DNA from 3 places in the Paenibacillus antri genome. Region 3 is predicted to be linked to each of the others. Evidence: riboswitches for the same ligand, from Rfam matches in the RefSeq annotation. Region 3 holds a riboswitch; each other region holds the start of a gene.
The links. Region 3 has a riboswitch for cyclic di-GMP ahead of FE782_RS12290 (hypothetical protein). Riboswitches for the same ligand answer to the same signal wherever they lie in the genome.
Positions count from the first base shown of each region.

Region 1: linked by a shared signal. The riboswitch ahead of FE782_RS20040 (hypothetical protein) and the one ahead of FE782_RS12290 (hypothetical protein) in region 3 are both predicted to bind cyclic di-GMP.
Region 2: linked by a shared signal. The riboswitch ahead of FE782_RS11685 (hypothetical protein) and the one ahead of FE782_RS12290 (hypothetical protein) in region 3 are both predicted to bind cyclic di-GMP.

Region 1 is NZ_VCIW01000015.1:4,539-15,259, reverse strand. Features, by position in the region: gene FE782_RS20060 (16S rRNA (uracil(1498)-N(3))-methyltransferase) at 1-430, opposite strand, end outside; gene FE782_RS20055 (site-2 protease family protein) at 498-1,199, opposite strand; gene prmA (50S ribosomal protein L11 methyltransferase) at 1,203-2,162, opposite strand; gene FE782_RS20045 (HD domain-containing phosphohydrolase) at 2,337-3,266, shown strand; gene FE782_RS20040 (hypothetical protein) at 3,350-3,649, opposite strand; cyclic di-GMP riboswitch class I at 3,722-3,804, opposite strand; gene FE782_RS20035 (hypothetical protein) at 3,896-4,393, opposite strand; gene groL (chaperonin GroEL) at 4,433-6,046, opposite strand; gene FE782_RS20025 (co-chaperone GroES) at 6,039-6,353, opposite strand; gene FE782_RS20020 (HPr family phosphocarrier protein) at 6,621-6,863, opposite strand; gene FE782_RS20015 (NAD-dependent malic enzyme) at 6,886-8,298, opposite strand; gene FE782_RS20010 (AEC family transporter) at 8,315-9,244, opposite strand; gene FE782_RS20005 (tripartite tricarboxylate transporter permease) at 9,241-10,721, opposite strand, start outside.
Region 2 is NZ_VCIW01000006.1:98,929-109,649, forward strand. Features, by position in the region: gene FE782_RS11650 (leucine-rich repeat domain-containing protein) at 1-2,613, shown strand, start outside; gene FE782_RS11655 (cohesin domain-containing protein) at 2,706-3,371, shown strand; gene FE782_RS11660 (S-layer homology domain-containing protein) at 3,394-5,139, shown strand; gene FE782_RS11665 (SEC-C metal-binding domain-containing protein) at 5,188-6,549, opposite strand; gene FE782_RS11670 (carbohydrate kinase family protein) at 6,565-7,515, opposite strand; gene FE782_RS11675 (copper amine oxidase N-terminal domain-containing protein) at 7,650-8,441, shown strand; gene FE782_RS11680 (O-methyltransferase) at 8,656-9,063, shown strand; cyclic di-GMP riboswitch class I at 9,096-9,182, shown strand; gene FE782_RS11685 (hypothetical protein) at 9,281-9,547, shown strand; gene FE782_RS11690 (hypothetical protein) at 9,636-10,337, shown strand; gene FE782_RS11695 (outer membrane lipoprotein-sorting protein) at 10,672-10,721, shown strand, end outside.
Region 3 is NZ_VCIW01000006.1:252,299-263,019, forward strand. Features, by position in the region: gene FE782_RS12265 (extracellular solute-binding protein) at 1-281, shown strand, start outside; gene FE782_RS12270 (ABC transporter permease) at 293-1,255, shown strand; gene FE782_RS12275 (carbohydrate ABC transporter permease) at 1,271-2,146, shown strand; gene FE782_RS12280 (transposase) at 2,371-3,204, opposite strand; gene FE782_RS12285 (DUF8508 domain-containing protein) at 3,590-7,069, shown strand; gene FE782_RS12290 (hypothetical protein) at 7,099-7,407, opposite strand; cyclic di-GMP riboswitch class I at 7,486-7,576, opposite strand; gene purE (5-(carboxyamino)imidazole ribonucleotide mutase) at 7,922-8,386, shown strand; gene purK (5-(carboxyamino)imidazole ribonucleotide synthase) at 8,406-9,572, shown strand; gene purB (adenylosuccinate lyase) at 9,827-10,721, shown strand, end outside.

The sequences.
Region 1 (10,721 bases), on a different contig from region 3:
TGCTCCGATGCGCCTGCTCGGCCGCTTCCTTGGCGATCTTCCGCCAGCGGTCGAGCCGCTTCGCTTCCTTCTTCGCGTCGTATTGCACGATCGTCCGCGCCGACGCGAACGGCAGGAACGCGGTCGCGCCGATCTCGGTCCCCTTCTGGATGACCGTCTCGAGCTTATCGCCCTTCGGCAGGCTTTGCGCGATCCAGACGTCGAGCTTCGGCTCGCCCTCCATCGGACGCTCCTCCAGCAGCTTGAGCAGCACGTTCTCCTTGTACAGCTCTACGACTTCCGCGAGACATTCGCGGTTCGCCCCGTCGCTGACGATCACCTTGTCTCCCGGGGCGGCGCGCATGACGCGCATCAAATGATGGGCGTCGTCGCCGCGAACGATCGCTTTGTCCTCGAGCATATTGTCCGGCGTCACGAAATATCTTTGCATTCCGCTGTTCTTCACTCCAGTTTACATCGTTTCCGCATCGTTTTCCAACCATGTCGCTCCGCCAATATTACCCTCCGAAGACGTATACCCAATCGATGTTCGCGCCGAACAGCGCGGACATGAAGGCGAGCAGCGCGTGGCGCCATACGACGACCTGACCCAGGATCGGGCCGAGCGTTACGTTGAACACCGGCGTGATGAAGACGATCAGGAGGAAGATGTATACGCCCCAAGCCTCGTACTTCATCATTTGCAATCGCAGCCGCAGCGGCGCGAGGTCTTCGACGATCCGATACCCGTCGAGCGGCGGCAGCGGAATCAAGTTAAAGATGAATAACAACATATTGATGTGAACGAGATAGAAAAAGATAAGTCCGACCGCCCGATACAACCCGGGCGACGCGGCGTCCAGCGCCCCCGTCGCGAATAGGCCGTAGGCGGCCGCGGCCGCGACGATCGCGACGACGAGGTTGCTGAGCGGTCCGACCGCGGACACGACGATGCTCATCAGTCTCGGATTCTTGAAGTTGGAACGATTGACCGGCACGGGCCGCGCCCAGCCGAACCCGAGAAACAAGATGAAGAGCAGGCCCAGCAAGCTGACGTGCGGCATCGGATTGAGCGTCACCCGTCCGAGTTTCTGCGCCGTCGGATCGCCGAACCGATACGCGGTCGCGGCGTGCGCGAATTCGTGGACCGTGAAGGCGATCACGATCGCGAGAAACAGGAACGGCAAATGATCGATTTCGAACGGCAATCGGAAATCCATCGGCTACCTCTTTCTCGCGACGAGCGCAACCCAGCCGTTCTCCTCGCTTCGGCTCTCCATCTCGAAGCCGGCTCGCGTAAGCGCCTCGGTTACGAGGTCTTCCTTGCTCGTAATGATGCCGGACGCGACGTAGGCGCCTCCCGTCTCCAGCGCTTGATAGACGTCGTCTACGAACGTCGCGATGATCTCGGCGAGAATGTTCGCGACGACGACCTGCACGGGCAGCTTCACCGGCGACGCCTCGGTCGTCTTCAGCGCGCCGAGCAAATCGCTCAGCTGAACCGTTATGCGCTCCTCGAGACGGTTGAGCTTGGCGTTCTCCTTCGCGCTGGACACCGCCACCGGATCGAGATCGAGCGCGAGCACGTGCTCCGCGCCGAGGCGGATCGCCGTAACGGCGAGAATGCCGGATCCGGTGCCGACGTCGATCACGTGATCTCCCGGCTTGACGACCGTCTCGAGCGTGCGCATGCACAGCGCCGTCGTCGCGTGCGTGCCGGTGCCGAACGCCATGCCAGGGTCGAGCTCGATGATCGTCTCGTGCGGCTTCGGCTCGTACGTCTCCCATGTCGGCTTAATGACGAGCCGCTCCGATACGTGCGTCGGCTTGAAATATTGCTTCCACGCCTCCGCCCACGCCTCCTCCTGGATGGACGCCAGCGACAGCTCGCCTCGGCCGGGGTTCAGTCCGAAGGAAGGCAATTTCGCGAGCAGCTCTTTTACGCCCGCTTGAATCGCTTCCATATCCGTTTCCTCTCCGAAATACGCCTGCATGACCGCGTCTCCCTCCGGGATGTCGTTCAGCGGCTTCTCGTACCACTGTCCGAGCGACGTGTCGCGCTTGCGGTCGAGCGTTCCGGATTCCTCGATGGAGACGCCGCCGGCGCCTTGCGCGTGCAGCCAATCGGCGATCGCTTCCGTCGCTTCTTCGGTCGTATATATCGTAAGCTCGTGCCATAACATATCTCTGCTCACCGCTTTCCGTTCGCTGTTTCTTCTTATTATCTGAACCATTTTACCGAAAACGCCGCCTAAATACAAAAAAGCGTATTTTGACTCGCGCCAAATCACATCCATTTTTACATTTACGTCGCTTATAATGAGGGAAAACAGCCAGTACGATTGGAGGAGCCGAACATGCTCGAAGCGGATCCGGATTCCGGGATTACGCTGTTGCGTTCCGGAGAAGGGTTGGAACGGGTGTCCTTGAAGGGGTTGGAGCTGCGGCTGCTGGCCTCGGGGGACGGCACGGAATTGATCTTACATAAGCTGTCGGCGGGATCGCACTGGGGACTCAGTCCGGCGGACGGGTGGACGGCCCTGGAAGGGTTGTTCATGATCTCGGGGAGGCTGCGTTGGACCGGCGGCGCGGGCGACAAGCGAGTGCTGCAGGCCGGCGATTTCCTCTCGGCTTCTCCGGTGCTGAAGGAAGCCGTCTTCGTCGCGGAGACCGACGTCGAGTTTCTGTATTGCTCCTCCCAACCGGTGTTCCATCATTACAGCAATCAAATCCGCGAATTGATGAGTCTCGCCGTCGACATCGAGCAGAAGGACGGTTACACCGCGGACCATTGCCATAGAATCATGCGCCTGTCGATGATGCTCGGAGAGACGATGGCGCTCTCTTCCACGGAGCTCGCCTACTTAAATTTCGGATCGTTCCTGCACGACGTCGGGAAAATCAAGGTGCCCGATTCGATTCTCGGCAAGCCTGGCAAGCTGACGGACGAAGAGTGGCGCGTCATGCGGATGCACCCGACGTTCGGAAGACAGATGCTGCACGAGACCGGTCTGCCCAGCCTGCTGTCTGCGGGTCCGATCGTAGAACAGCATCACGAGCGATTCGACGGCTCGGGTTATCCGCTTCGACTGAAGGGCTCCGAGATTTCGGTCGCTTCGGCCATCGTGGCGGTCGTCGATTCTTACGACGCCCTAACGACCAATCGAGTGTACCGTCCCGGCATTCCGAAGGCGGAAGCGCTCGACGAGATCGACCGCAGCCGGAAGATGTACCACCCGGAAGCCGTCGAAGCGCTGTTCCAAAATAGAGACCGGCTCGACGGGTAAGTGCCCCGAACGACGGACGCGCCCGCCCCCCCTCTCGCCGAGAAGGGGTGCGGGCGCGTTCTTTTTTCGCTATAACGTATTTATTAATACATCGGAAGCGGCGGATCGATCGCAGCGACGTGTTGGTCGTTCACGTACAGATTGACGTAGAAATAATCGAGCTCCAGTCCCGTCGTATTGCCCAACAAGCTATGTACGCCTTCTTGAAGCTGGTACGTCGTCTCTCCCGTGCCGGTCAACGGCTGCACGATCTTGCCGAGCAGCGACGAGTTCAACCGGATATTAATGTCGTACGCGGATTTGTGCGCCGCCGACGCGGACATGGCCATAACGGATTGAGCGACGATCGCGGCTCCCAAGAGTAACGCAATTTTCTTCTTCATCTTCCATTCCTCCTAAAAAATAAAAATAACGCCATCCCACAGGATAGCGTCCATTCGCAGCGACGTATATCTCTTGGGAACCCGGCTGCCGTTGCTGTCGCGGTAGGCCCGTGGCTTTGCGTCTCCGGCTTTCGCCGGGTTTGCCCTTAACAAAAGTTATACGTCTAGTATATACCAAACTTAGGTATTTTGGAATAGGTATTTCGGGGTTGTCTCTTTGTCGATTTCTGCGCTTTCCTAGGAAATTTACCGGAACAACGCATTCGTCTTCTGCGACAGCTCGTCGAGCAGCTTCGACGCCAGCTTCAGCCCCTCTTCCTTCCCGAGCAGGAACTGCGCCTGCGCCGCGTGATCGGCTTTCACCCGCGAGATCGATTCCGCTTCTTGCGCCAACAGCCCGCTTAACACGTTCAACTGCAGCTGGCCGAGGCCTCTCTCCATCGCCCGTTCTCTCTCTCGGTCAACGTCTCGTTCCGCCTGCCGTTCGACGAAGTCGTCGATGTCCGATTCCATGAATCGTTCCGCCGTCCTCAGGACGTCTGCGTACGACTTCGTCCGGTTTTCCTCCATTCGAAGCGGATGTCTCGCATGGCGAATCAAAAACCGGCACAGCAACTCGTCGTGGTTCGTCCTGCGATTGTGCAACAGCGAGTATTCGCCTTCGAAATGCCCTTCGTTCTCGACGAATCTTCCCAACGCCGTATATTCATGGCAATCGGTACAGTAGAGCAAAAATTCGCGCACGGTCCCTCACCCGACTCGCGAAAAAACGGAAGCGCCGGGTTACATATCGTGATCGGCCGGCGACGGATTCGATTTCTTCGGCTCCGGCTTGTCGCTGACGACGGCCTCCGTCGTGAGGAACATCGCGGCGACCGAGGCGGCGTTCTGCAGCGCCGATCGGGTCACCTTCGCCGGATCGACGATGCCGCTCTCGATCATATTCGTCCATTCGCCGGTGGCAGCGTTGTAGCCGACTCCGACCGGTTCGCGCTTGATGCGTTCGACGACGACCGAGCCGTCCACGCCGGCGTTCTGAACGATCGCGCGAAGCGGCGCTTCCAGGGCGCGCAGCACGATTCTGACGCCGGTCGCTTCGTCCTCGGCGTCCGTCTTGATCGATTCCACGGCCTTGACCGCATTCACAAGCGCGACGCCTCCGCCCGAGACGATGCCTTCCTCCACCGCCGCTCTCGTCGCGTTCAGCGCGTCTTCGATGCGCAGCTTCTTCTCCTTCAGCTCCGTCTCCGTCGCCGCGCCCACCTTCACGACGGCTACGCCGCCAGAGAGCTTCGCGAGGCGCTCCTGCAGCTTCTCGCGGTCGAAATCCGACGTCGTCTCCTCGATCTGCCTCTTGATCTGCTGTACGCGCGCATCGATGTCTTGCTTCGCGCCGCCGCCGTCGACGATCGTCGTCGTCTCCTTCGCGACGCGCACCTGTCGCGCCGTCCCGAGCTGGTCGAGCTCCGCGCTCTTCAGCTCCAGTCCGAGCTCTTGCGTGATCGTCTGCCCGCCGGTGAGCGTCGCGATATCCTGCAGCATCGCCTTGCGGCGATCGCCGAAGCCCGGCGCCTTCACGGCGACGCAGGTGAACGTGCCGCGCAGCTTGTTGACGACGAGCGTCGCGAGCGCCTCCCCTTCGACGTCTTCGGCGATCAGGAGCAGCGGCCTGCCCGCCTTCATCACCTTCTCGAGCACGGGCAGCAGCTCCTGGACGTTCGACACCTTCTTGTCGGTAATAAGAATGAACGGGTTGTCCAGCACCGCCTCCATCTTATCGGAGTCGGTCACCATGTACGGCGAAATGTAACCGCGATCGAACTGCATGCCCTCTACGGTTTCGAGCTCGGTCGTGAACCCCTTCGACTCTTCTACGGTGATGACGCCGTCCCTTCCGACCGCCTCCATCGCCTCCGCGATCATGCGGCCGATCTCTTCGTCCGCCGCCGAGATGGAGGCGACCTGCGCGATCTCCTCCTTCGTCTCGACCGCCTTCGAGATGTTCCGGATTTCTTCGACGGCGACGCGCACCGCCTTCTCGATGCCGCGTCGGATTCCGATCGGGCTCGCGCCGGAGGTGACATTCTTGAGGCCCTCGCGGATCATCGCTTGCGCCAGCACCGTCGCCGTCGTCGTGCCGTCGCCCGCGACGTCGTTCGTCTTCGTGGCGACCTCCTTCACGAGCTTCGCGCCCATGTTCTCGAACGGGTCCTCCAACTCGATCTCCTTGGCGATCGTGACGCCGTCGTTCGTGATGAGAGGCGAGCCGAACTTCTTCTCGAGCACGACGTTGCGCCCTTTCGGCCCGAGCGTCACCTTCACCGCGTCGGCCAACGCGTCGACGCCGCGCAGCATTTTCTGACGAGACGCTTCGCTGAATAAAATTTGTTTAGCCATTGTGGACCAGCTCCTTTTCCTTCGAAGGCTCCAGAATGCCTAACACATCGGATTCTCTCATAATGAGCAATTCTTTCTGATCGTACTTGATTTCGGTGCCCGCGTATTTGTTGTAGAGCACCAGATCGCCGACCTTCACGTCCGGCGAAATCGTCTTTCCGTTCTCGATCCGCCCTCGGCCGACGGCCGCGACCACGCCTCGCATCGGCTTCTCCTTCGCCTTCTCCGGTAGCACGATGCCGCTTTCGGTTCGGTCCTCCTGTTTCAGGGGTTCAATTACGACACGGTCGCCTAGAGGCTTCAACATCGAAAATCCCTCCTAAAAAAGGTATTCTGTTAGCACTCCTTCTATTAGAGTGCCAACAATTATTACTATACGAATTTTTTTCTCCGCATCAACAACGATGTGGCGGCAAGAACGGCGATCAAGGGCGATTTTTCGAAAATAGCTTGTCCCTTTTTTTCGGCGCTGTAAAAATGGCTGGTTTTCTCCGTCGCTCGACGAAAAACCCCGCGAGAGAGTGATCTCGCGGGGCGTAACGCATTTAGGAATCCGTATGGATCGAATAGCGGATTACATTGTCTCGATTGCAAGATGATGCTTGCGAAATACCGCAAGCATGGCGGCTTTCGCCTCGACCTCGTCCGGTCCGTGGATCTCCAGCGCGTAGCTCTGAGATCCCAACAACGTCAAGCTTAACCCCAGGATGCTCTTCGCGTCGATAACCTTCCCGTCCCATCTCAGTACGATGCTGGATCGGAAACGGTTCGCCTCCTTGTTGATGTCCACGATCGCCCGCGTTTCGATTCCGCTCATATAAGCGCCTCCGATGATAAAGTTATCGCGGCCGACGGCGCGCCACGCCGTCTTCGATCGCCGCAGCCATGACTGCGTCCTTCACCCGATCCGCCACCGATTGGTTGAACACGCTCGGGATAATATAGTGCTCGTTCAATTCTTCGCTCGTGACGACGGAGGCGATCGCTTGCGCCGCGGCCAATTTCATTCGTTCCGTCACGCGCGAAGCTCTGCAATTGAGCACTCCTCGGAACAGCCCCGGGAAGCACAACACGTTATTGATCTGATTAGGGTAATCGGATCGGCCGGTCGCCATGACGCGCACGTACCCTTCCGCCTCCTCCGGCGAAATTTCCGGCGTCGGGTTCGCCATGGCGAAGACGATCGGATCCGGAGCCATTCGTTTCACGTCCCCCGGCTTCAACGCGCCCGGGCCGGATACGCCGATGAATATGTCCGCGCCGTCGATGACGTCCGACAACGATCCGGCTTCCCCGTTCGGATTCGTATGCTCCGCATACCATGTCCAGGCGCCGTGCGCGTACGATTTCCCGCGAACGAGCGCGCCGTCCCGATCGACTCCGATGATATTGCGTACCCCCGCGGCAAGCAAAATTTTCGTGCAGGCGATGCCCGCCGCGCCGACGCCGCAGAGGACGACCTTGCAATCCTCCAGCCGTTTCCTCACGACCTTCACGGCGTTATACAATCCCGCCAGCAGAACGACGGCGGTGCCGTGTTGGTCGTCGTGAAAGACGGGAATATCCAGCTCTTGCGTCAACCGTTCTTCGATCTCGAAGCAGCGGGGCGACGAGATGTCCTCCAGGTTGATGCCGCCGAACGCCGGCGCGATCAGCTTGATGGTTCGAATGATTTCCTCGGTATCCTGCGTGTCCAAGCAAATCGGGAACGCGTCCACGCCCGCCAGCTGCTTAAACAGCATCGCTTTCCCTTCCATGACGGGCATGGCGGCCAGCGGACCGATATTCCCGAGTCCGAGCACCGCCGAACCGTCGGATACGACGGCGATCGTGTTTCGCTTGATCGTCAGCGAGTGCGCCCGGCTCGGTTGTTCGTGGATCGCGGTGCACACCCGCGCGACGCCCGGCGTATAGACGCGGGATAAATCGTCGCGCGTCTTGATGGCGATTTTCGGCGTCACTTCGATTTTACCTCCGAGATGCAGCAGGAACGTCTGGTCGGACACCTGCAATACTTGTACGCCGTCCATATCGTTCAAAACCCGTTCGATCGCCTTGCTTTGTTGTGAATCCATGACGTTCACCGTAATATCGCGAACGGTCGTCGTTCGTCCCGGCCGATTCACGTCGACGGCGACGATATCGCCGCCCGCTTCCCCGATCGCCGTCGCGATGTTGCCGAACGTCGCCTTCTCCTTGTCGATTTCCAACCTCAATACGATCGTGGTGCTTGCGCTAGTCGGACCCGCCATGTTTCAAAACCCCTTTTTACCAAATATACAACGCCAACGAGATGACCGCCGTCACCGTAACGCAGCTGATTGCGGTCGTGACCGCCACCAATTGCGCGGCCAGCTCCGGACTTCGGCCGTATTCCAAAGCGATCAACGAACTGTTCCGGGAAACCGGGTACGCGCTAGCCATGAATAACGCTTGAGCGAACACGCCGTCCCAGCCGAAACCGCGGATCAGCGCGAACGCGACGACCGGCGCGAACAGCAGCCGTCCGATCGTGCCCAGCAGGACCGATCGGCCCAAGCTTAGCGCTTGAACGTTCGCCAGCTGCGCCCCGAGCGTCAACAAGGCGATCGCGAAGAACGCGTCCGATACCCCTGCGACAGGTTCCCATAGAATCGCCGGGATTCGAACGTCCAGCATTCGAAGGGCCGCCGCGCCCAGCATCGCATAGATGACCGGAAGCCGAACGGTATGCTCGGCGAGGGCCGCCGCCAGCTGTTTGCCTTTGCCGGGAATCATCCGGAACGTGCCGAAGGTGTACGTAAACACATTTTGAATCACGGAAATGATGACCTGTACGGAGACGCCGAGCGGATGCTGCGCGAATACGAGCTCGCTGACGGGCAATCCGTAATTCCCTTGGTTGCTTAGGATGAAGCTGTTCTGGACGACGTCCGCGTCTTCCTTCCCGATGCGAACCGCCTTGACCGCCGCGGCGGAGAGGAGGCTGAGCGTCGCGTTCAACAACAACCAGAAACCGATCGTAGCTCCGGCAAGCGCCGCGTCGATCGAGCTGTCAAACAGCTTTACGAAGCATACCGCCGGCAGCAAATACACATTTAATAGCTTGGACAACGTTCCCATGTCGAAGCGGAGCCGTCGTTGCAAGAAGGCGCCCAGTCCGGCTAACAAGAAGAACGGGACCATCACCTCTTGCACGATCAGAAGCAGGACGCTCATGCTTCTTCGCTTACGATGACGTTCTTGCCTCTGCTCTTCAGCAGGAGCGGCACGACCATCCACAGCATGGCGATCGCTAAGAACAAGACCGAAACCGGCTTCTGAAGGAAAATCATGAAGTCGCCGTTGGAAATCGTCAGCGCGCGCCTCATGTTGGTTTCGATCATCGGTCCGAGCACGATCGCCAACACAAGCGGGGCGATCGGGAAATCATGCTTCGATAAGAAATATCCGACGACGCCGCATCCGATCAAGAGCAATAGATCGAACGTCGTATACTGCACCGCGTATACGCCGAAGATCGAGATCGCGATAATGATCGGCAGCAAATATTTGGCCGGCGTGTCGATAATTTTGGCGAAAACTTTCACGAGCGGCATGTTCAGCACGAGCAGCATCAAGTTGCCGATAAACATGCTTGCGATCAGCCCCCAAGCGATCGTCGGGTGATCCGTGAATAACAGCGGACCCGGCTGGACGTTGTACATGATCAGCGCGCCCATTAAGATCGCCGTCGTGCCCGAACCGGGGATGCCCAGAGTCAGCAGCGGAATCAACGCCCCGCCCGACGCCCCGTTATTCGCCGATTCCGGCGCGGCGACGCCTTCGATGGCGCCATGGCCGAACTTCTTCGGATGTTTGCTGATTTTCTTCTCCATGATGTAAGAGAAGAAAGAAGCGAGCGTCGCTCCCGCGCCCGGCAAGATGCCGATGAAGAAGCCTAGGATGGAGCCTCGCAAAATCGGACCGCCGCTGTCCTTCAAATCCTGCCTCGTCGGCAGGATGCGTCCGACCTTCGCGATCGTTCCTCCGCCGTTTTCTCGTTCCAGAATCGTCTTAAACACTTCCCCGAGCGCGAACAAACCGACCGCGATCGTCAAAAATTCCAACCCGGAATATAGTACCGGGATACCATACGTGAAGCGGGCCACCCCGGACACGCTGTCGATCCCGATCGTCGCGAGCAGCAGCCCGAGCACCGTCATCAGTAGCGCCTTCGTCATCGACTTTCCGGCGAGACCGCTGACCGCACATAAACCCAATAACATGAGCGAAAAGTATTCCGCCGGCCCGAACGACAACGCGACGGCCGACAACGGCTGCGCCAGCGCCACGAGTCCGACGAGCGCCACGATGCCGGCGACGAAGGAGCCTATCGCCGCGATCGCGAGCGCCGAGCCCGCCCGTCCTTGCCGCGCGAGCTGGTATCCGTCCAACGCGGTTACGACCGAAGACGACTCCCCCGGCGTATTCAGTAGAATCGACGTCGTCGACCCTCCGTACATGGCGCCGTAGTAGACGCCGGCCAACAGGATGATGGCGCTGGCCGCCGCGGATTCCGGTTCCTGACCGGCGGTCAGCGACGCGGTGACCGGGATGAGGAGCGCCACCCCGCTCATCGGTCCGATGCCCGGCAGCACGCCGACCGCCGTCCCGATCAGCACGCCGACGAAGGCGAAGACGAGATTATGCCATT
Region 2 (10,721 bases), 150 kb from region 3:
AGTATTCGGACCTTGAATGTATCCGGAAACATGATCGCCGATATCGGCGCGTTAAGCGGAATGACCGCGATGGATTACTTATATCTCTCGAATAACGAAATTTCGGACATCAGTGCGTTAAGCGGCATGACGATGCTTAGAGGCGCGATGTTGGACGGAAACCCGATTACGAACATCGAAGCATTAACCGGTTTGAACAAGCTGGAGAGAGTCGATCTGGATTCTACGCATATCACGGATTTGAGCCCGCTTGTTACGAATACGGGCATGAATTCGGGAGACGTCTTATTCATTCAAAACATTCCCGGCCTGGATTTGGTGGAAGGGACCGGAAACGCGAATCATATCCAGACGTTGAAAGACCGAGGCGTCGACGTGCGTCACGACGCCATCGCACCGGCTCCGCCGGCGGATACCGAACCGCCTCTCTTTAATCAACAGACGCTTCGCGTATCCGGCGTCGCCGAGAATCAACTGACGATTCACTGGGAAGGCGCGTATGACTTCAACGGCGTAGTCGAATACCGAGTGTCGCGCGACGGCAGTCCGATCGCGTCGCTGCCTGGCACGGCACGGGAGTTTACGGATGCTGCGGCCACGCCGGGCGTGAAGCATAAATATACGGTGGAAGCGGTCGACGCCGCGAACAATTGGTCGCGGAACGCGCCGACGGGCATTTTCAAAGCTCACCTGCCGGTCGCGATCAATAATACGGATCCGGCGTTCATCGATCGCATTCGAATGATTACCGGGAAGGAAAGCGGCGAATTGACGTCCGCGGATATGATGAACCTTCCAGCGACCGCGTATATGTACGGAGGAGAAGGCAGTAAAATCGTAAATCTCGAAGGGATGCAGTATGCGTATAGCGTCACGGACTTGCGATTGTATAATAACGCGATTTCCGATTTAAGCCCGTTGGTCGGCATGCCGTTGAATGGGTTGGATTTAGATAACAACCTGATCGCGGATCTTGGCGATTTGTTGGATATGTACGGCGCAGGCGCGTTCCAAGGGGAGTATGCACTCATTTATATGTACGACAATCCCTTGGATCTCATGGAAGGCAGCCAAGCGGTCGCCGATATCGCAACGCTTAAGGGGTACGGAATCGACGTTCGCCATGATCCGATAGTCCCGTTCACGGGGAGCGCGGCACCGGCGATCGAAGCATCAAAGACGCATGTCGCGGCAGGAGATCAATTCTCGGTGACGGTCAGCGTGGAAGACGTACCGGACTTGTACGGCTTTGAATTCGAGCTGGCGTACGACAAGAACGTGTTGGAATTGGCGAGCGTCCAGGCGAATTCGGAATTTAGAGCCGGCTCCTCGGAGATCGCCCTAATGGATATCATCACGCCGGAGAGCACGGTCCGCGTTGTCGGCTCCTTGCAGGACGCCGAAGCGGGGCTTGCGCCGAACGGGGAGAGCGTGAAGCTCGTCGACGTTTACTTTAATGTGTTGCAGCCGTTCCAGCCGCACACAAACATCGCGCTCTTGCACGGCAAGGCGAAGTTCTCGGATTCGGAGTCGGCGCGCTACGTCGCTGTTAGCGACGTGGTACAGACGATACTGCCTACGGTGTTCCCGACAACCATCGCGATCGAACCGAACGTCGATGTCTTGAACATGAAGCAGGGTGACGCCGGTATGGCTCTAGGATACGCGTTTACGCCGGCGGATACGACGAACCAAGCCGTGACGTGGTCCTCCGATAACGAATCGGTCGTCACGGTCGATGCCGACGGACGGCTGACCGCGGTCGGACCGGGAACGGCCCGAGTGACGGTCAGTTCGAATCAGATCAGCACGGTTTCGGATTCGATTCTAATCGAAGTTGCGGCTATTGACGAAGCTTTCGACATTCAGTTCAGCAAGGAGATGGTCGGACCGGGCGAATTCGTGAAAGCGACCGTGTCGAAGCTGTCGCTCGAGCACGACGCCAGGAGCTTCCGGATCGAACTCGAAGTCGCGCCGTTTTGGAATGTGTTGGGCGTCAAACCTCATGCGGACATCGCATCGAAGTTGGACGGCTCGCTCGTTTTGGATGTGGAACCCGGCTACTTCTGGTTCGGAGATACGTATATCGTCTCCGGCGAGCTGGCGGAGGGACAGTCGATCCAAGGCGCGGCGAATCTTTTCACGATCTACGCGGAGGCCGGGGACATATTTTCGGACGGACCGGATTTCGGAGGTTTTTCGATCGAATCGGAGCCGACGTCCGAACCGGGCGGGCGTTTGCCGTTGTACTTCGGGATTACGGCAGCGCAAACGACGGACGTCGAAGGCATCGTTCACCTTCTTGCGGAACCGGCGGACTTCTACGTGCCGATCGTATGGCCGGATGTCGATCAGAATCCCGGCGTCGAGGTGACCGACCTCGTGAAAGTGGCGAAAGCGTTCGGAACCGTCGTCGATTGGGAGATAAGCGGGGAAGACGGCGGATATACGCCGGAACAGCTTCTCGATTTCAATGAAGACGGAATCGTCGACTTGAAGGATCTGACCTTCGTTCATATTCGCGTGCTGATTTCTAATGCTCATTTCAGAGAGATCGACCCGGATCGCCCGGACGAAAGCGTCGTCCCGTTCCCGGTTCCCGAAACGGTATAATTTCATAGCTTGTGCAGCTGCGACAGCCCACACCGACGAACGGCATGTGGGCTGTCGTTTCTTACAGTAACTTATGGAGGGGAGTTCCATTCATGAAAAATTGGATCCTGCTGCTTGTCACCCTCTGTCTAGCGGCGCTGCCAGCCGCTCCGGCGCTCGCCGCCGAGTCGACGGCGACGGTCGGGATCTCCGTCGCAGCGCAACAGCAAACCGTCGGCAAACCGTTCGACGTGCATATTGCGATAAGCGATGCGGCGAATCTTGCAGGGATTTCCTTCCGGCTACGGTATGACCCCGCGAAGCTGCAGCTTGCGAAGAGGACGAACGGCGAACCGATGGTGCAGTTCGCGTCGGGCTTCCAATTCTTCGGCGGCAGCACGGTCAACGAAACGACGGGGACGTTGGCGTATCCATTGTTATACGATAAGCCGACGGCTTCCGCGCCCGTGAACTCGAGAGTCATGACGGTGACGTTCGTTCCCTTGACGTCGGAGCGCGTGCAGGTGCAATTGGAGCACATTTCGGTCATGAATTATTTGTCCAGCTCGATTCAAAAAAATACGCAAGCGAGCGCCTCGGTATGGGTCGGACCGGCGCTGCCGAAATCCCCGGACGAACCGAAATTTTCGATCAAGAGCGCTATGAGTCTTATTCGGGGGACCGGCGGAGCTTTGGTCGATTTTAATGGAGACGGAACCGCCGATAAGTCGGACATGGTGTACGTGCTGCAGCAAGTCGAACCTCGAGGATTCAACTGAGGAAAGGAATTAATCGTAGACGATGGCTATTAGGAAAATGTTGTTATCGTTCTGCCTCCTTCTCGCGTCGGCAACCATTGCGTCCGGGAGTGTTGGCGCAGCCGCATCCGAACCTGCCCGATTTACAATGGGGGTATCCGCCGAGCGACTGGCGCCGGGCGGAACCGTGACGGTTTCCGTCGGCGTTCAAGGCGGGGAAGACGTACAAGGTTTCAGTGCATCGCTAGCGTATGACGCCGATCGCCTGGAAGTCGTCGATGCGACGCTGCGGTCCGAATTCGGCACGGTCGGTTCCAATGCTTCGTTCCTGCAATTCGATGCCGGCGGCGAGCTGCGGGTCGTCGCTGTACGGCTCGGGAAATCCGAAGGTGTATCCGGCGACGTTCCCCTGTTCACGGTTCGACTGAAGGCGAAGTCCGGAAGCGGGGAAGCTCGTGTCCGCTTGACCGCGGGTGCTTCGTACTCCGATTCCGACTCGACCTTGTTCCAGTCCGACGCCGAGGTAGGGCGTACGATTACGGTCGCGAGCGGGACCGCGCCGGGACCGGGCGGACCTGCGCCAGGGGCGGGCGGCGCTCCGGGAGGTCCGGGAGGCGGGGCGCTTCCCCCTGCAGGACTAGAGACAGGTGGCCAGGACGCCGCCGCAAGCGTGATGGTGGATAAAGACTGGTTCGCGGAGCAGCGGAAGGCAGGGGAGACGATCACGGTGCGGGTCCCGGAGGCCGAGAGCCGGCTCGAGGTCCGGTTGCCGTTAGGAGCGCTGTCGTCCGGGAGCGACCGAGGGAACGTATACGTCGTAAGCCCGCTGGGGTCGTATCGGTTGCCGTTGAGCCTGCTGTCGACGTTCGGCGTCGGAGCCGGGGCGGATACGGAGTTGATCCTCTCGATGGAGGCCGTGGAAGCAGATAAGGATCTTTCGATGCGGGAGGCGGCGGACGGCATCGGAGCGAGTCTTCTAACCGGCGGCGTACAATTCCAGGTTGCGGTCGCCTCCGGCGGCATAACGACGCCGGTCGCCGACTTCGGCAATGAATACGTAGAACGATCTTTACCGCTGCCTTCAGGCGAGATCGACGCGAACGCGGTCGGCGTATGGTACGACGAGGCGACTGCTTCCTATCGCTTCGTCCCGACACGCTTCGACCGCGAAGGCGGCACGACGACGGCGACGCTGCGACGCCCCGGCAACAGCGTGTATGCCGTCGCCTCGATGTCGAAATCGTTTGAGGATTTGACGAACCATTGGGCGAAGGCGGATATCGAGCTGCTCGCGTCGAAGTTCATCCTCAAGGGGATGTCGGCGTCGACGTTCGAACCGGAAGCGTCCGTCACCCGGGCGCAATTCGCCGCGATGCTGATGCAGGCGCTAAGCCTGTCCGAGGCGCCGGCCCATGCGGCGTTCAGCGACGTACGCCCCGGCGATTGGCATGCCGGCGCGGTCGGCGCCGCCGCGAAGGCCGTTCTGATCGCCGGGTACGCGGACGGCACGTTCCAGCCCGACCGGACGATCACGAGGCAGGAGATGGCGGTGATCGTGTCCCGGGCGCTCGCTTTCGTCGACAAGCCGGCGCCGGAGTCGGGGCCGACCCTTCGTTACTCGGATGCGGCCGGCATACCGGAGTGGGCGAGCGGCGCGGTCGCGGAAGCTTCGTCCGCCGGCATCATGAGCGCGGTTGCGGCGGATCGCTTCGGCGGGGAGCAATCGACCACGCGGGCGCAGGCGGCCGTCGTCTTGAAGCGGATGCTGCAATGGGTAGATTTCTTATAAACAAACAAGGTCGTCCGAGCGAGACATCGCCGGACGACCTTGTTTGCGTTATTGCTGCTCCATCAGCCAATGAAGCAGCTTCGGCTGCTGCGCCCAGAGGGAGGCGTGCGTCGTGACGTAGTGCACCGCTTCGTCGGGGCCGCCGACGACGTAGTGCTCCGGAAGCCTCTTAGGCAGCTTTTCCTTCCCGAGCAAGTACGTAAGTACATGTTTGTTCGCCTGCGTCGCGGCCCGATACAGCAGCTGCAAGCGAGAAGTGGCGCCGTTCTTTAAGAATTCTAATACGAGGCGGTCGTACGCGAAGGAGGCGGACGCTTCGCCCTCGAATCGTTCGAACAACGCCTCCGCTTCGTCGAGCTTCCCGAGCCGCAAATACGCGGCCGCCAACAAATACCGCGCGCCCATGTTGTCCCCGGCGTTCAGCCGCAGCATCTCTTCGAGATGCCGCTCCGCTTCCGCGACGTCGTCGGCGTACCAGCTGAACTCGGCGTAGTTGTATTTCGCCCGCATGTAGGGCCGCGTTTCGCTGAGGCCCCAGAAATGCCCTTCGTTTTCCGCGAAAAACGCCGCTCCCAGATCCCGCTCGCCGGCCTCTATGCCTTGGCGGAAGTAAGCCCGCGCTTGCTCCAGGTCCGAGCTTTCCTCGCCGAGGATGACGTACGCGTCCGCCGAGTCCGGGTACAACGCGATCGCTTCCCGAGCGAGACGTACGCGCTCCGCGGAGGTCGCGGCGTCGGCCGCGTCGAACAGCAAGTCCTGCGCCCGCTCGCGCGCGGAGACGCCCTGAGGCGTCGGCACCGGCTTCCCGGCCATGGCCCGATCCATGTAATCGCGGACGAACGCCTCCGCCTCTTCGATCGATTCGATCTGCCGCTCTTTCAAGAGCAGGTCGATATCGCGGTACATACGCTCCAGGTTCGGCTGCGAGGCGCCGGCCGTTTCGGGAGGCGCGTCCAACGTCTCCGCGTATTCGGCCAGCTCGGCATACCGCTTGGAGACGGTCCCCGAAGAGACTCCGTATTTGGCGGCCAGTCGAGACTGCGTCACGCCTCGCCCTTCGTCGCCCGGGGTGAAGTACTCGAGCGCCGCGCTGAACGCGCCGAACTTCTGGAAGACCGGCCGGGTCGTATGCGCGAAATCATGCCAAAATCCCACCAATGCGCGCAAATCCTCCGGGTCGAAGGCCGCATCCGCATGCTCGACGTAATGCTGCGCCTGAAGCCGGTACAGCTCGTTGTCCCACTTCAGCTCGCGGTCGATCCAGCCGGGCAGCTTGTCCCGCGTGATCCGGGTCGTCCCCGACGCCTCCTGTCGCTCCGGACGTTCCTCTTGATACGTGTCGATGCAACACTTCTTGAATTTTTTCCCGCTGCCGCATGGGCACGGGTCGTTCCTTCCTGGCAGAGCCAAGCCGTTCTCCTCCTCTTATATCAAACCCATTTTCTCGAAAATGTCATCCCGCCCCATCCGCTCCCGCGCGTCCGCGCACTCGTTCCGGTCGGATTCGACGACCCAACCGGCGACCTTCGCGCCGCAGACGACGGCGCGATCGAGCGGCAGTCCGCGCGACAAGGCGAACGCCGTCCCGGCGGCGAAGGCGTCTCCCGCGCCGCTGGAGTCGACGAGCCGCGCGGGGAACGCGGGCTGGAAGCCGGAGCGGCCGGCGGCGCGGTCGTAATACACGGAGCCTTCGGCTCCCAAGGTGACGACCATGGCGCGAAGCTCGCGTTCGTCGACGAAGGCGCGGAGCGACGCCAGCCGCTCCTCGTTCGAGATCGAGCCCCAGGGGCGGCCGCTGAGCCGCTCGGCTTCGACATGATTGCAGACGAAGCAGTCGAGCGCGCCGAGCAACGCGGGATGCTCTCCGATCACCTGCAGGTTGTTCGGCAGTCCGTAGACGGGGATGCCGAAGCGCTTCGCCAGCTCGATCGCCCGGCGGGTGATCGCTTCGGTAAGATCGACCGACAGGACGAGGTGCGTGGCATCCCGAAGCGCCTCCTCGCCGGCGTCCTCGAGCAGGCGGGCGAGACCCGCGAAGTCGGGCTGCCGCGAGATCGAACCGGCCAGATTCCCGTCGGCGTCCACAATGGCCATCCACATGCCCATGCCGCGGTCCGCAGGACGGATAAAGCGGGTATCCGCGCCGAGGGCGTCCAACCGCTCGACGATTTCCCGGCTGGGCGCGCCGTCGTCGACCGTTGCGAGGAGCCGCGTCTCGCCGCCGAGCGCGGCGAGATTGGCGGCGACGTTCCGCCCGACGCCGCCGTGAACGAAGCGAACGTCGCCGACGTTTTTCCCGATGGGGTCGTAGGCATGCGACGCATACCCCTTCAAATCTAAAAATACATTGCCGATAACTACGAGGGTGGGGGTCATTTTCGGTCGACAAGCTCCCTTGGATAATGTTCTGATTTATTGTACCAAAATCGCGACCCCCTGAAACCGTCCATCCTTTCCGAACGATATGGACATCAAGACAAGACTACATACTTTTTAGGAGGATGGGTTCTATGAATCAGAAGACAGGTTCGAAGAAGGTAACGCTGCTCGCGCTTGCGACGGTGGTGGCGAGCATGAGCATCGGCTCCGCGGTCGTCGGCGCGGCGGATGGCAACAAGGGCAAAGGCGCTGAGAAGAAGGCCGAGGCGAGCGTGCAAGCGGAGACGAGCGTAACGGCGGACGTCTATGGCGGCGGAAATAACGGCAACCACGGGAAAGGCAACACCCATGGGTTGGAAAACGCGCTTTCCAAGCTCGAAGGCAAGCCGGCGGCCGAGGTCATTCTCGAGATTCTCGCGGACCGGACCGTCGACGCCGAGGCGCTTGCGCTCGAACTCGAGGCGGACGGCGAGATCGAAGCGGCGGTCGTCGCTCAACAGGAAGCGGCGGTGCAAAACCCGACCGATGCGAAGCTCGTGAAGAAGCTCGCGAAGCTGCTGGACAAGGCCGGCCACAAGGGGATCAAGGCGTTCGTCAACGGCAAGCAGCCGGAATTTGACGTGAAGCCGTTCGCGAAAAACGGACGCACGCTCGTGCCGTTCCGCGCGATCGCCGCATCGCTGAAGGCCGATGTGTCGTTCGACGCCGCGACGCAGACGGTGACGGTCGTCCGCGGCGACGTCACGGTGAAGCTGACGCTCGGCAGCGACACGGCATACGTGAACGACGTTGCCGTGAAGCTCGACGTGGCGGCGGAGTCGGTGGAGGGCCGTACGGTCATTCCGCTGCGCTTCTTGGCCGAAGCGTTCGATGCGAACGTTGAATTCGATGTCGAGACGCAAAGCGTCATTATTACGGAATAATAGAACGAGACGATCGACCGTTCCCGGGAATCCGGGAACGGTCGTTTGCGTTTCTGGGTCCATTTTCCCGAGGGATGTCGCATCGTGTAGAATTTTTTCGCAATTTCGCCAAATTACTATTGTCACAAACTGGTGATTCTACTATAATAGGACACACGACCCACTAGAGTTGACACGCGCAAACTATTGTTGACAGAAAGGGGGTATGTAATGTATGGAGATGACCGAGTCGTTAACGAAGCAGTTAAACATGGTGTTCGGGAAGCTGAGCGAGGAGCTCGCGAATCTTTCGTCCGGCATTGTGTTCGTACAAATACGCAGCAACGTGATCGGGAAGTTCGGCATCCGGCACGATCCGTTCGAGACGAGCAAGACTCGGCCGTTCCAAGGCACGAGCGGGTTGACGGAGTCGCAGCGGAACGATTTCCGCCGAATGGCGATCCAAGCGTTGGGCCATAAGGTCGGATGGACGCACGGCGAGATCCAGTTCGAGTTCGCCGTCAGGCAAGGAAAGCTGAGATTGAGCATCACCTTCGAATCGAATTACAATATGTCCAACTTGTTGCCGAAGTTCGATCTCGGCGGCGGATGGGGCGGCGCCGGCGAGATCGAAGGGGCATAACGATATTTGGAAACCAACTACATATCCGATTTGTTGATTCAAGGCAAACCCATCGAAAGGTGGGGACGCAAAGCTATAGGGGCTACGCTTACGAGTAAGCATGCCAGCCAGCTGCCGCAAACCGGGCCAGTCATCGTGACGGACGAAGCACGTACCGGCTCACTTGCAGCAGCAGCTGTGGAGTGGGCTTTTTCTATGTCTCTTTGGGGAGGTAGGTATGCAGCGTATGGTATTCAAGATGTTGTGTGTCCTGCTTTTGACGGCGATGCTTACGCGCTTCGGACAACCGGGCGAACTGGAACATGCGGTAGAGCGGTTGGCGTGGCTCAAGGCGGTCGAGGCGCCGTCGTCGACGGACCAAGCGGAGTCCGCCTCGGAGCGGAACCGGCGGGAGAACGCGATAGGCAAGGGCGTGTTGGAGCGCAGCTTCCGGCTGCGGTCCCGGCTGAATACGCATTTATTAATGTTGAAGTTCAAGCGATAGATTTCTATGGAGTGGCGAAGCGCGCCCTCGTTCGTCTTTCGGGACGGCGGGGCGCTTTTCTTGTTTTCCGGGGGAGGAGGGGCGAGGGGTGGCGGAACCGTTCGAGAGCGCGCACGAACGCTGGCTGCAGTCGCATCTGGAGGGACGAACGGGAGAGCGGCGGGGGCGGCTTACACGGAAGAGGTATGCGGAGACGTTGTTCTTGCGGCAGGTGTGGTGGCCGTTGTTCGGAAGCTTCGATGCGCTTCACCCGGAGTATGAGGTGGCGGATTGGCGAGGGAGGTCGTATTTCGCGGACTTCGTCTGGCTGCCGGGATCGGGGGAGAAGCTCGTCTTCGAGGTGAAGGGCTTCGGACCGCACGTGACGGAGATGGATCGAAGAGGTTATTGCGAAGAGTTGAACCGCGAGACGTTCCTGCAAGGGCTCGGCTACCGCGTCATCTCGATTCCGCACGACGACGTGGCGAGCCGCCCGGATGTCGTGCAGTCGTTGCTGCGCATGGTGCTGAGCCGATTTCAACCGATCCGTAAGTCTAGGGCTCGTCCGTCCCTCATCGAGAGGGAAATTATGCTCCTAGCCTTCAGTTGCGCGGGTGTATTGCGAGGCGTCGATGTTGCAACGCACTTAGACGTTAGTCATCGGACGGCGGTACGGTATTTGCAACGGCTCTGTGAGAAAGGAGTGCTAGAGGCATTGCGAAACGGTGCGAAGGGGGAGCGAGTGACGGAATATCGAGTCATCAAGGAGAAGCAGGGGCTGCTCGGACTGTGGCAATGGGACGAGGGATAGTCTCCTGTTCGGGTTTTTGCGCAATCGTGCGTATATTTTAATCCGAATGAGTCGATATCTCCTCGATATGCGCAAAACTTCATAAATCCCACCGGATTCCGGTGGGAAGGGGGAGGAATATAAGAACTTTTGCCGATATGATTTTGAATCGAGTCTACCGCATAACAAATATATGACTTTTTGCGCAAGTCCTGGGGAAAACCGACGGAAGAGCCCGCCCGCCGCCGCCAACCGCCATCGCTTGTCATGCTCGTCATGCTAGTCTGCATAAATGGCCAACCCCCCTCATAGACATGTTATCGAGTACAAGAAATCGATCGGAGGGGTGGACCTCATGAGACGTAGCAAGTGGGTCATGACCTTGGCGCTGACGTTGGCGGTGGC
Region 3 (10,721 bases):
ACATGGAGCGGGATTCCCAGAAGGAAGCCATTCAAATCTGGAGCGAGCCGGAAAATAAAATCCAGATGCCGAAGGTGACGATGACGGCGGACGAGAACAAGCGATTCGCGTCGATCATGACGGACCTCAATACGTATTCCGACGAGATGGTGACCAAATTTATTATGGGTGTCGAGCCGCTCTCCAGCTTCGAACAATACGTGGAGACGCTGAAGAGCATGGGGATTCAGGAGGCTATCGATATTCAGCAAGCGGCGCTCGATCGCTTCAATAATCGATAGGGGGAACGCCCATGGCTCGGTTACAGCGAGAGCTCATCCCGGCCCCGGAGTTCAAGAGCAACCGGTTCGGGGCTCGCGTCCTGCGCGACTTTAAGCTCAACCGAACCGTCTACCTCATGCTGCTTCCGGTGGTGCTGTATTATCTCATTTTCCAATACGGTCCGATGTACGGGCTCCAGATCGCCTTCAAGGATTACATTCCGGCGAAGGGGTTCGCGGGCAGCCCTTGGGTAGGATTGAAGCATTTCCAGGAGTTTTTCGAAAGCTATTACTTCTGGCGGCTGCTGGGGAATACGATGCTGTTAAGCTTCTACAGCTTGATTTTCTTTTTCCCGGCGGGGATCGTGCTGGCGCTCTTGCTGAACGAGGTGGCGAATCCGAAATTCAAGCGGGCCGTGCAGACGATTACGTATATGCCGCACTTCATCTCGCTCGTCGTCATCGTCGGCATGATGGTCGACTTCTTGTCCTCGAACGGGCTGATCAACAATCTGCTCGTCTCCGTCTTCGGGATTGAACCGATTCCGTTCATGCGGACTCCGGGCTGGTTCCGCACGCTGTTCATCGGCTCGGAGCTGTGGCAGAACCTTGGGTGGAGCTCGATCATCTTCCTCGCCGCGATCAGCAACATCGATCCGGCGCTGTACGAGGCGGCCCGGATCGACGGCGCCAACCGATTCAAGCAAGCGCTGCATATTACGTTCCCGGGGATATTGCCGACCGTTACGATTCTGCTGATTTTGTTCATCGGCCGATTCATGACCGTAGGCGCCGAGAAAATCCTGCTCATGTACAACCCGGTTACGTACGAGACGGCCGACGTCATTCAGACCTATGTGTATCGCAAAGGGATTCTGCAGGCGGACTTCAGCTACAGCGCCGCGATCGGACTGTTCAACGCGGCGATCAGCTTCGCCTTGCTCATTCTGGCCAATACGATCGCCAGACGCGTCGGCGAGACCAAACTGTGGTAATGGAGGTAACACCGTATGCGCAGAAGCTGGGGGGAGCGATCCTTCGACGCCGGCAATATCGCCTTCATGCTGGCGCTGTCTCTGATTACGCTGTACCCGCTCGTTTTCGTATTGTTTTCCTCGCTCAGCGACCCGGCCGAGGTCGTGAGGAACCGGGGACTGTTGTTATATCCCAAAGGGTTTAATCTGGACGCCTATCGACTCGTCTTCGACAACCCGAACATCAAGACCGCGTACTTGAATACGCTCATCTATGTCGTGTGCGGCACGACGGTCAACCTCGTTATGACGTCGCTGGGCGCTTACGGCTTATCGAGGCGGAACGTCCTGTGGAAGAACGCGATTATGTTCATGATCGTGTTTACGATGTTTTTCGAAGGGGGCCTCATTCCGCTCTACTTGCTCGTCGGCAATCTAGGGATGCTGGATACGCGACTGGCGCTCATCCTCCCGACGGCCGTGAGCGCCTTCAATCTGATCATCATGCGCACGGCGTTCCAAGGCGTGCCGGTCAGTCTGGAGGAGTCGGCGCGGCTGGACGGCGCGGGCGACTGGACGATCTTGTTCCGCGTCGTGCTGCCGCTCTCGCTGCCGGTCGTCGCCGTCATGGTGCTGTTTTACGGCGTATACCATTGGAACTCGTGGTTTCCCGCGATGATTTATTTGCAGACGCGCGAGCTGCTGCCGCTGCAGCTCATTCTCCGGGAAATTCTGATCGCCAACGACACCAGCAGCATGATGGGCAACGTCCCTTCGGGCGACGAGATGCCGGTGGGCGAGACGATCAAGTACGCGACGATTATGGTGGCGACGCTGCCGATTTTGTTTCTGTATCCGTTCTTGCAGAAGTATTTCGTCAAAGGCGTCATGATCGGCGCGATCAAAGAGTAAGGACGAACCCGCTCCCGCCGCTTTCTTCCGTCAGCTCATCGTACGAGCCGACGCGTCGAAGGGGCGGGAGTTTTTATGTATCCGGGGAGATCATCGTCCTTCGCGCGCGTCTTTACGACCTGATTTCCTCTGATCAGCTTAACGGCAAATCCGAATATGGGGTTGTCAGGAATTCGCAAAGCCGGGTAGCTGTTCGCGCCGGAGAACGGTCGTTAACTAGACTATTACGCGACGGATCGCGCCGGAAGTCGGTCGGTCCGTTGAGTTCGAAAGCAAAGACGATTCCACTCGTCGCGCAGGGAGCCGCCCTTCGCCGCCGCATTCCAACGAAAACAGAACTCGTCGAGGTAGCTCTGAAGATAGGCGGAACCGATGCCATTAAACAGGCGGATGAGCCAACGGTTTGCTTCATGGAAGCACTCGCGGAGCGGGCTGCGTTCCATCCGCCAGTCGTTCAACCATTGGATTGTCGAGCCGGGGGAGGCAACTTCCGAAGCGATACGCTCCTTGCCTTGCCCCGTCAACTCCTTCCAGCCGGGATACAAGTCCTCGGTTCGAACCACATTGATTTTCAGCTCGCTCGGCATGCCGAGCGAATCGACGGCGGCGCCGACGCCGACAACGCGCTCGCAGCGGTAATGTCGATGGGGAAGAAAGGTGAAAATGGCTTTCGGCGCCAAGGCGCGAAGCCCCGCATGGACAGTCCCGGCAAGCCGGCGTTCGGCTTCGAGCTCCCGAATGGCGCCGCGAAACTTCCGAAGCATCGTCCATGCCACCTTATGCGAAACGCCGATGAAGGCGCTTAACTGCTTGGCATTGATGCCGTTCGTCGAGCCGAGCAGGTCGATGGCGGCGGCCCACTTTTCCAACGGGGTGCGGCTCTTGTCCATAATCGTTCCGGCGGTTACGCTCGTCTGATGCCGGCATAGGCGGCATTGATACAACGGCGATTTGCGGGTCTGGATCAAATAATAAGCACGATGATCGCATTGCGGACAGACGAAGCCGTCCGGCCACCGTCGGTGAAAAAACTCATCGATATAAGAAATAATCCCCAAACCCATCGCCCCCTGACAACTTTATTATACCGAACAAATGTTCCCGTGTAAAGGATAATTTTCAGATGAGCCGGCTTACCAGGGAAGCTGAGCAGGAGGAATCAGTTCGCAAAGGAGCAAGCAAGAGGTCAACTCGGTCCGAGACTGAGCAGAGGGAAGCAGGTCGTAAAGGAGCTCGGAACGGAACAGAAGGATCGTAATAATTTCTTTATATGATTCGCGAACGCAGTTAACATATCTCTGCCAGAATCATGTAGGGTTGTTAAAAAGGAGGTGAAAATCTCCGAAAACTATGCAACGATAACGATAGCAATGATTGACCGATGGTTACCGTCGTCAATGGTTTGCAGCTATTCTACTACCTATTCGGAAGGCAGGAGAGAGGATGAAGCGGAACAAGGTATGGGCCAGGTGGACGAGCCTTGCGCTGGCCGCGGCGGTCTCGGCGTCGCCGCTGTCGCCGGCGGCCGTGCCGGCGGCGAACGCGACGGGAGCGGGGCATCTAGTGATCAGCGAGGTATACGGAGGGGGAGGAAATAGCGGATCGACATGGAGGAGCGATTTCATCGAGCTGTACAATCCGACGGAGACAGCCGTTAACGTAACGGGTTGGACCGTGCAGTACGCGTCGTCCTCCGGCAGCTTCAGCTTGGCGTCGAATATGTATGTCGAGCTGTCCGGGATCGTCGCGCCTCACGGGTATTATCTCGTGAAGGCCGCCGACGGCAGCGGCGGCACCGTCTCGCTGCCGGCGCCGGACGACGAAGGCGGCATCGCGATGGCGGCGGGGAGCGGCAAGGTGGCGCTCGTCTCGAACGGCGAGGCGATTACGGGGAAGGACGACCCGGACGTCGTCGACTTCGTCGGCTACGGCGGCGCGGGCGCGTACGAGGGAAGCGGCGGGACGCCGACGCCTTCGAGCTCGGTCAGCGCGCAGCGCAAGAGCGACGCGGCGGGGTACGTGCCGGGACAAGGCAACGGCTTCGACACGAACGATAACAGAGCCGACTTCTTCACCGCCGCTCCGACGCCGCGAAACGCCGCTTCGCCCGCGGAGCCGCCGCTCGGCGACGACGTCGTGGCGGGCGTTACGGCGACGCCGGCGCCGGGCGCGGTCGAACGAGGGACGGAGGTCGCGCTGAGCAGCGCCACCGTCACGGCGGCCGTGTATTACAGCGTCTATGCGCCGGACGGTACGCCTATCGTGACCGACGCGCTCTACGCGGGGCCGATCCCGATTACGCAGGCGACGACGATCGAAGCCTACGCGCAGAAGGGGGACGTGCGCAGCGAAGTAAGGACATTCGCCTACGACCTCATCGAGACGCTTTCGATCGCCGAGGCGAGGGCGCTGCCGGCGAACGCCGCCGCGACGATCGAAGGCGTCGTCACCTACAAGGAGTCGGCCGGCGGCCAGAACAACCTGTACGTGCAGGACGAGACGGCGGGCATCGTCGTCCGGGGCGCGAATTTGACGCCGAACCCGGGGGACCGCATCCGCGTATCGGGGACGATGACCGACTATTTCGGACTGGCGCAGCTGCAGACCGCAGCCGGCCAATCGACCGTCCTGACGCCGCAGGCGGGCGTTCCGGCGCCGACCGTCGTCGACTCGCGCGGGTTCGCCGAGCCGAACGAGGCGCGGCTCGTAAAGCTGGAGTCCGCGACGATCGGGGCGGGCAACGAGTTTAACGAGTATACGATTCAAGACGAATACGGCACGGCGATCGTGAAGTCCGGCTGGATCGAATCCGGAAAGACGTACGATCAGATCGTCGGCGTTCTGACGTATTCCTTCGGCAATTACATGCTCCTTCCGCGCAACCGGTTCGACGTCATCGAGAAGACGTTCTCCGTCATCGCGGAGACGCCGCCGGGCATCGTGCCGCCGGGCACGGGCATCGCGCTGTTCTCGCCGCAGCCGGGAGCGGCCGTCTATTACACGACGGACGGCTCCGCGCCGACGCCGGAGACGGGGACGCCGTACGCGGGGCCGATCGTCGTCGGCGACGACGACGAGCTGACGATCCGCGCGATCGCCGCGGTCGACGGCATGGCGAGCGACGTCTATACGTTCCATTACGTAAAGCAACAAACGTACGAAGGCCTCGCCATCCACGACGTGCAATCGGCGGGTCACGTCTCCCCGTTCGCGGGGCATAAGGTGAACGATCTGGAGGGCATCGTCACGCAGCGGGTCGGCACGGGTAAGTTTTACATGCAGACGGTCCCCGGCCAAGAAGACGGAGACGTCCGGACGTCGGAAGCGATTCTGGTGTACTCCTCGTACAGCGTGGCGCCGGGCGACCGCGTGCTCGTCGACGGAACGGTCGAGGAGCGGAAGGAAGAGGGCTACGACGATGCGAACGACCTGCTGACGACGGCGATCGGCTCGGCGTTCGTCTCCCGGACGAGCCGCGGGAACGAGCTGCCGGCGCCGGTCGCGCTGGAGCGGGACCGCGTCATTCCGAAGTCGATCGTGGACAACGACGGGATGACCGTTTTCGATCCGGAGGAAGACGCCCTTGATTTCTACGAAAGCTTGGAGTCGATGCGCCTCGAGCTGCGGGACGCCCGCGTCGTAGGGCCGCTCCATTTCGAAATTCCGGTCGTGCTCGGCGACCAGCCGGGCGAGACGATGACGCCGAACGGCGGCATTCTGCTCGCCGGCGAAGACATTAACCCGCAGCGCGTGCTGGTGAAGAAGGAAGTCGACGGCTATAAGACGGGGGACCGGTTCCTCGCGCCGATCGTCGGCGTGCTCGGCTACGATTACAGCAACTTCAAGGTCATTCCGGAAGGCAATCTGCCTGCGGCGGAAAAGGGTGCGGCAACGCGCGAGCGAACCTCGATCGTTTTCGATGAAGACAAACTGACGATCGCCGGGTTCAATATCGAAAACTTCTGGGATAACCCGAGCGCGGCGGGCGCGGAGAAGAAGCGCAAAATCGCGTCGGCGATTGTCGAACATCTGAACGCCCCCGATATTATCGGTCTTATCGAAGTGCAGGATAATAACGGGCAGACGGACGACGGCACGACCGACGCGAGCAAGAGCTACGAGGCGCTGATCGCGTCGGTCGCGGCGGCGGGCGGACCGACGTACGCATATACGGACATCGCGCCGGAGAACAACCGAGACGGCGGAGCGACCGGCGGCAACATTCGCGTCGGGTATTTGTACAATCCGGACCGGGTGACGCTGACGGAGAAGCCTCGCGGCGATGCGACGACCGCGGTCGCCTATGACAAGAAGAACGGGTTGTCGCATAACCCGGGACGAATCGCGCCGACGAACGACGCGTTCGACAGCTCCCGCAAGCCGCTCGCCGCCGAATTCGAGTTCAAGGGCGAGCGCGTGATCGTCGTCAACAACCACTTCAACTCGAAGGGCGGAGACGAGGCGCCGTTCGGCGCGATCCAGCCGCTGCCGCCGATCCTTGCCAGCGAAACGCAGCGCCAAACAATCGCGAACGTCGTGAACGACTTCGTCGCCGGCGTGCTGAAGGAGGACCATAAGGCGAACGTCGTGCTGCTGGGGGACTTCAACGACTTCCAATTTTCCAAGACGCTTGAAATACTGAAGGGCGACGAGCTCGTCAACCTGGTGGACCTGCTTCCGCTCCCGGAACGCTACTCCTACGTGTACCAAGGAAACTCGCAGACGCTTGATCACGTGCTCGTGACCGAACGGCTCGCGCCCGCGACGACGCTGGACATCGTCCACATCAACGCGGATTTCAGCGAACGGGACGGCCGCGTCAGCGACCACGATCCGCTGCTCGTCCAGTTGGATCTGTTCGCGAGAGGCGTCGGCAACGGCGCTGGGCAAGGCTACGGCAACGGCAAAGGCACGAAGAAATAACCGCGAACACGAAAATACGCCCTCCGGACTTAGCGTCCAGAGGGCGTATTCGGTTCTAAGGAAGGAGCGCGGTTCTTGTATTCTCCGCAGTCCAGGCAGCTTTCCACGTTGATCTTCCGCATATAGCACAGATCGTTCGATTTCCCGCAATAGATCGGGGCGTCGTCGGCGATATCGGTGGAAATCATAAGACAATGCTTGCACGATCCGACGAGAGCGGCGGTGATGCGCAGCACCATAAGCCGCAGCGAGTCTTCGTCGTCCGTAAGCAGCAGCTCGGGATCGCTGCCGGACGAGCGAAGCGGTTGCAATGAATCGGAGTCTTCTAGCTTGTACAACGCCTTACCCCCTCGCGCCCGCGAGGGAAAAACGCAATGCTTCCTTCAAACTAGACCCGCCTGTATGTCGTCCGTCTCTAGGGCGGCTTGGCGATCGTAGCTTCCGGCGGAAGCGGTAGACCCATAGCTTTGCGTCCTTCCCTTTCGGAAAAGTTTGCCGTGACCCTGTCCTATGCGCTCGCTTGCGGATGCACGTTCGGTGTCTCCTACTAAATTACCATTACAATACCATAAGTTGGAACCTTCGGTCACTACTATTTTTGCGATTTGCAAAACCTTAAAAATACGAACTATATCTCATGACGGTCGGGGAATGTTCGCTTTTTACGTTGACATTGCCATGTAAGCATTGGTACACTAAAGACGAAACGAAGAATTTACCGGAACGGCGACATATGTCCTGGGGCTGCACGATGGCGCCCGGACTTTTGTTTTGTAAGCGCGGCATGCGTACCTATATTATACGAAGCGAAGGAGTGCTTAAATCGTGTCAACACCGATCGTCGGCGTCGTCATGGGCAGCAAATCCGACTGGGAAACGATGAAGCTCGCGTGCGATATGCTGGAGGCGCTCGGCGTCCCGTACGAGAAGCGCGTCGTCTCCGCCCACCGCACGCCGGATCTGATGTTTACGTATGCGGAGCAAGCCCGCGAGCGGGGGCTCAAGGTCATTATCGCGGGAGCGGGCGGCGCGGCGCATCTGCCGGGCATGATCGCGGCGAAGACGGAGCTGCCGGTCATCGGCGTGCCGGTGCAATCCAAGGCGCTGAGCGGGCTCGACTCGCTGCTGTCGATCGTGCAGATGCCGGCAGGCGTGCCGGTGGCGACGGTCGCGATCGGCGCGGCGGGAGCGACGAACGCGGGGCTGCTCGCGGCGCAGATCGTAGGCGCGTACGACCCGGAGGTCGCGGCGCGGCTTGCGGCGCGGCGGGAGAATACCCGCGCGGAAGTGGAATCGATCGGCGATAACCTGCCGTAAATTGGAGAATACTATCGACATGGAAACTTCTAACATGAGACGAATTTTGCCGGGCGCGACGATCGGCGTGCTCGGCGGCGGCCAGCTCGGCCGCATGTTGGCGCTGAAGGGACGCGAGATGGGGTACCGGTTCGCGACGCTCGATCCGACGCCGGATTCGCCGTGCGGACAAGTGTCCGACCGGCAGGTGACGGCGCATTACGGAGACGAGGGCGCGGCGCGGGAGCTCGGGCGCATCGCGGACGTCATTACGTACGAGTTCGAAAATGTGAACGCCGGCGTCGCGGCCGTGCTCGAGCGCGAGTCGTACGTCCCGCAGGGCAGCGAGCTGCTGCGCACGACGCAGCACCGGCTGCGCGAGAAGCGGGCGGTCGAAGCCGCGGGCGTGCCGGTGGCGCCGTATCGCGAGATCCAGGCGATCGCCGATCTGCGCGAGGCGCTGCAGGCGTTCGGCGCGCCGTGCGTGCTGAAGACGGCGACCGGCGGCTACGACGGCAAGGGGCAGTTCGTCATTCGGCGCATCGAACAAGCGGCCGAAGCGTTCACGTCGCTCGGCGGCGGGAACGTCGAGCTGATCGTCGAGCAGTTCGTCGACTTCGAGCGCGAACTGTCGGTCGTCGCGGCGCGGGGGACGGACGGCGAGGTGCGGACGTTCCCCCCGGCGTGGAACGTGCATGTGAACGGCGTGCTGCACACGTCGACGGCGGCGCCGGGGCTCATCCCGGCCGACGTCGACGCCCGCGCGCGCAAGATGGCGGCGGACATCGCCGCCTCGCTGAACGTCGTCGGCCTCATCGCCGTCGAGATGTTCCTGAAGGCGGACGGTACGCTGTACGTCAACGAGCTGGCGCCGCGGCCTCATAACTCGGGCCACTACTCGATGGACGCCTGCACCGCGTCGCAATTCGAGCTTCATCTGCGAGCCGTCTGCGGCTTGCCGCTGCCGGAGCCGAAGCTGCTGACGCCGGTCGTCATGGTCAACGTGCTCGGCGAGCACGTCGCGCCGCTGCTGCGGTGGATGGAAGCGGGCGGCGAGCGGACGCTGCCGGAAGGCGTGGACGCGAAGCTTCATCTCTACGGCAAGGCGGAATCGAAGCCGGGCCGCAAGATGGGGCACGTGAACCTGCTGACCGACGACCCGGACAAAGCGCTGCGCTGGATCGAGACGTGCGGGATTTGGACGTAGCCGGACGCCCGGTTCGCGGGCCGCGCCGAAAGAAACTGCAAATGTGCAGGTATTACGGGGAACATGGGCGGAAAAAGGCCGAATAACTGCGAAAATACATCTAATTGAGCGAAACCCTCTTTCAACCGCAAAAATAGATGCACTTTCGCAGTTAAATGACGGGCGGAGGTCGCTAGCGATGGAAATAAATGCAGTTTTGCAGGCTAGCGGCAGAAGGCCGTACGATTGCAGATAGACGGAGGAGGAACCATACGATGATCGAACGTTACACTCGGCCCGAGATGGCCGCGATCTGGACGGAGCAAAACAAGTTCCAAGCATGGCTCGAGGTGGAGCTCGCGGCGTGCGAGGCGTGGAGCGAGCTCGGCGTCATTCCGAAGGAGGACGTGGAGGCGCTGCGCGCGAAGGCGGGCTTCGATATCGATCGGATTAGCGAGATCGAGTTGGAGACGCGCCACGACGTCATCGCGTTCACCCGCGCGGTATCCGAAACGGTCGGTCCGGAGCGGAAGTGGGTGCACTACGGCCTGACGTCGACGGACGTCGTCGACACGGCGCTCGGCTACTTGCTGAAGCAAGCGAACGCCATTCTCGAAGCCGATATCATTCGATTCATCGACATCCTCAAGGAGCAAGCCGTTCGCTACAAGGACACCGCCATGATGGGCCGCACGCACGGCGTGCACGCGGAGCCGACGACGTTCGGGCTCAAGCTCGCCCTCTGGTACGAAGAGATGAAGCGGAACCTCGAGCGATTCCGACATGCGGCCGACGGCGTGCAGTTCGGGAAAATTTCCGGCGCGGTCGGCACGTACGCGAACATCGATCCGCACGTCGAAGCGTCCGTCTGCAAGAAGCTCGGCATCAAGCCGGCGCCGATCTCGACGCAGACGCTGCAGCGCGACCGTCACGCGGAATACATGGCGACGCTCGCGTTGGTCGCGACCTCGCTCGACAAGTTCGCGACGGAAATCCGGGCGCTGCAGAAGTCCGAGTTCCGCGAAGTGGAAGAGCCGTTCGCGAAGGGACAGAAGGGCTCGTCGGCGATGCCGCACAAGCGCAACCCGATCGGCTGCGAGAACATCTCGGGTCTCTCCCGCGTCATCCGCGGCCACATGATCACCGCGTACGAGAACGTGACGCTGTGGC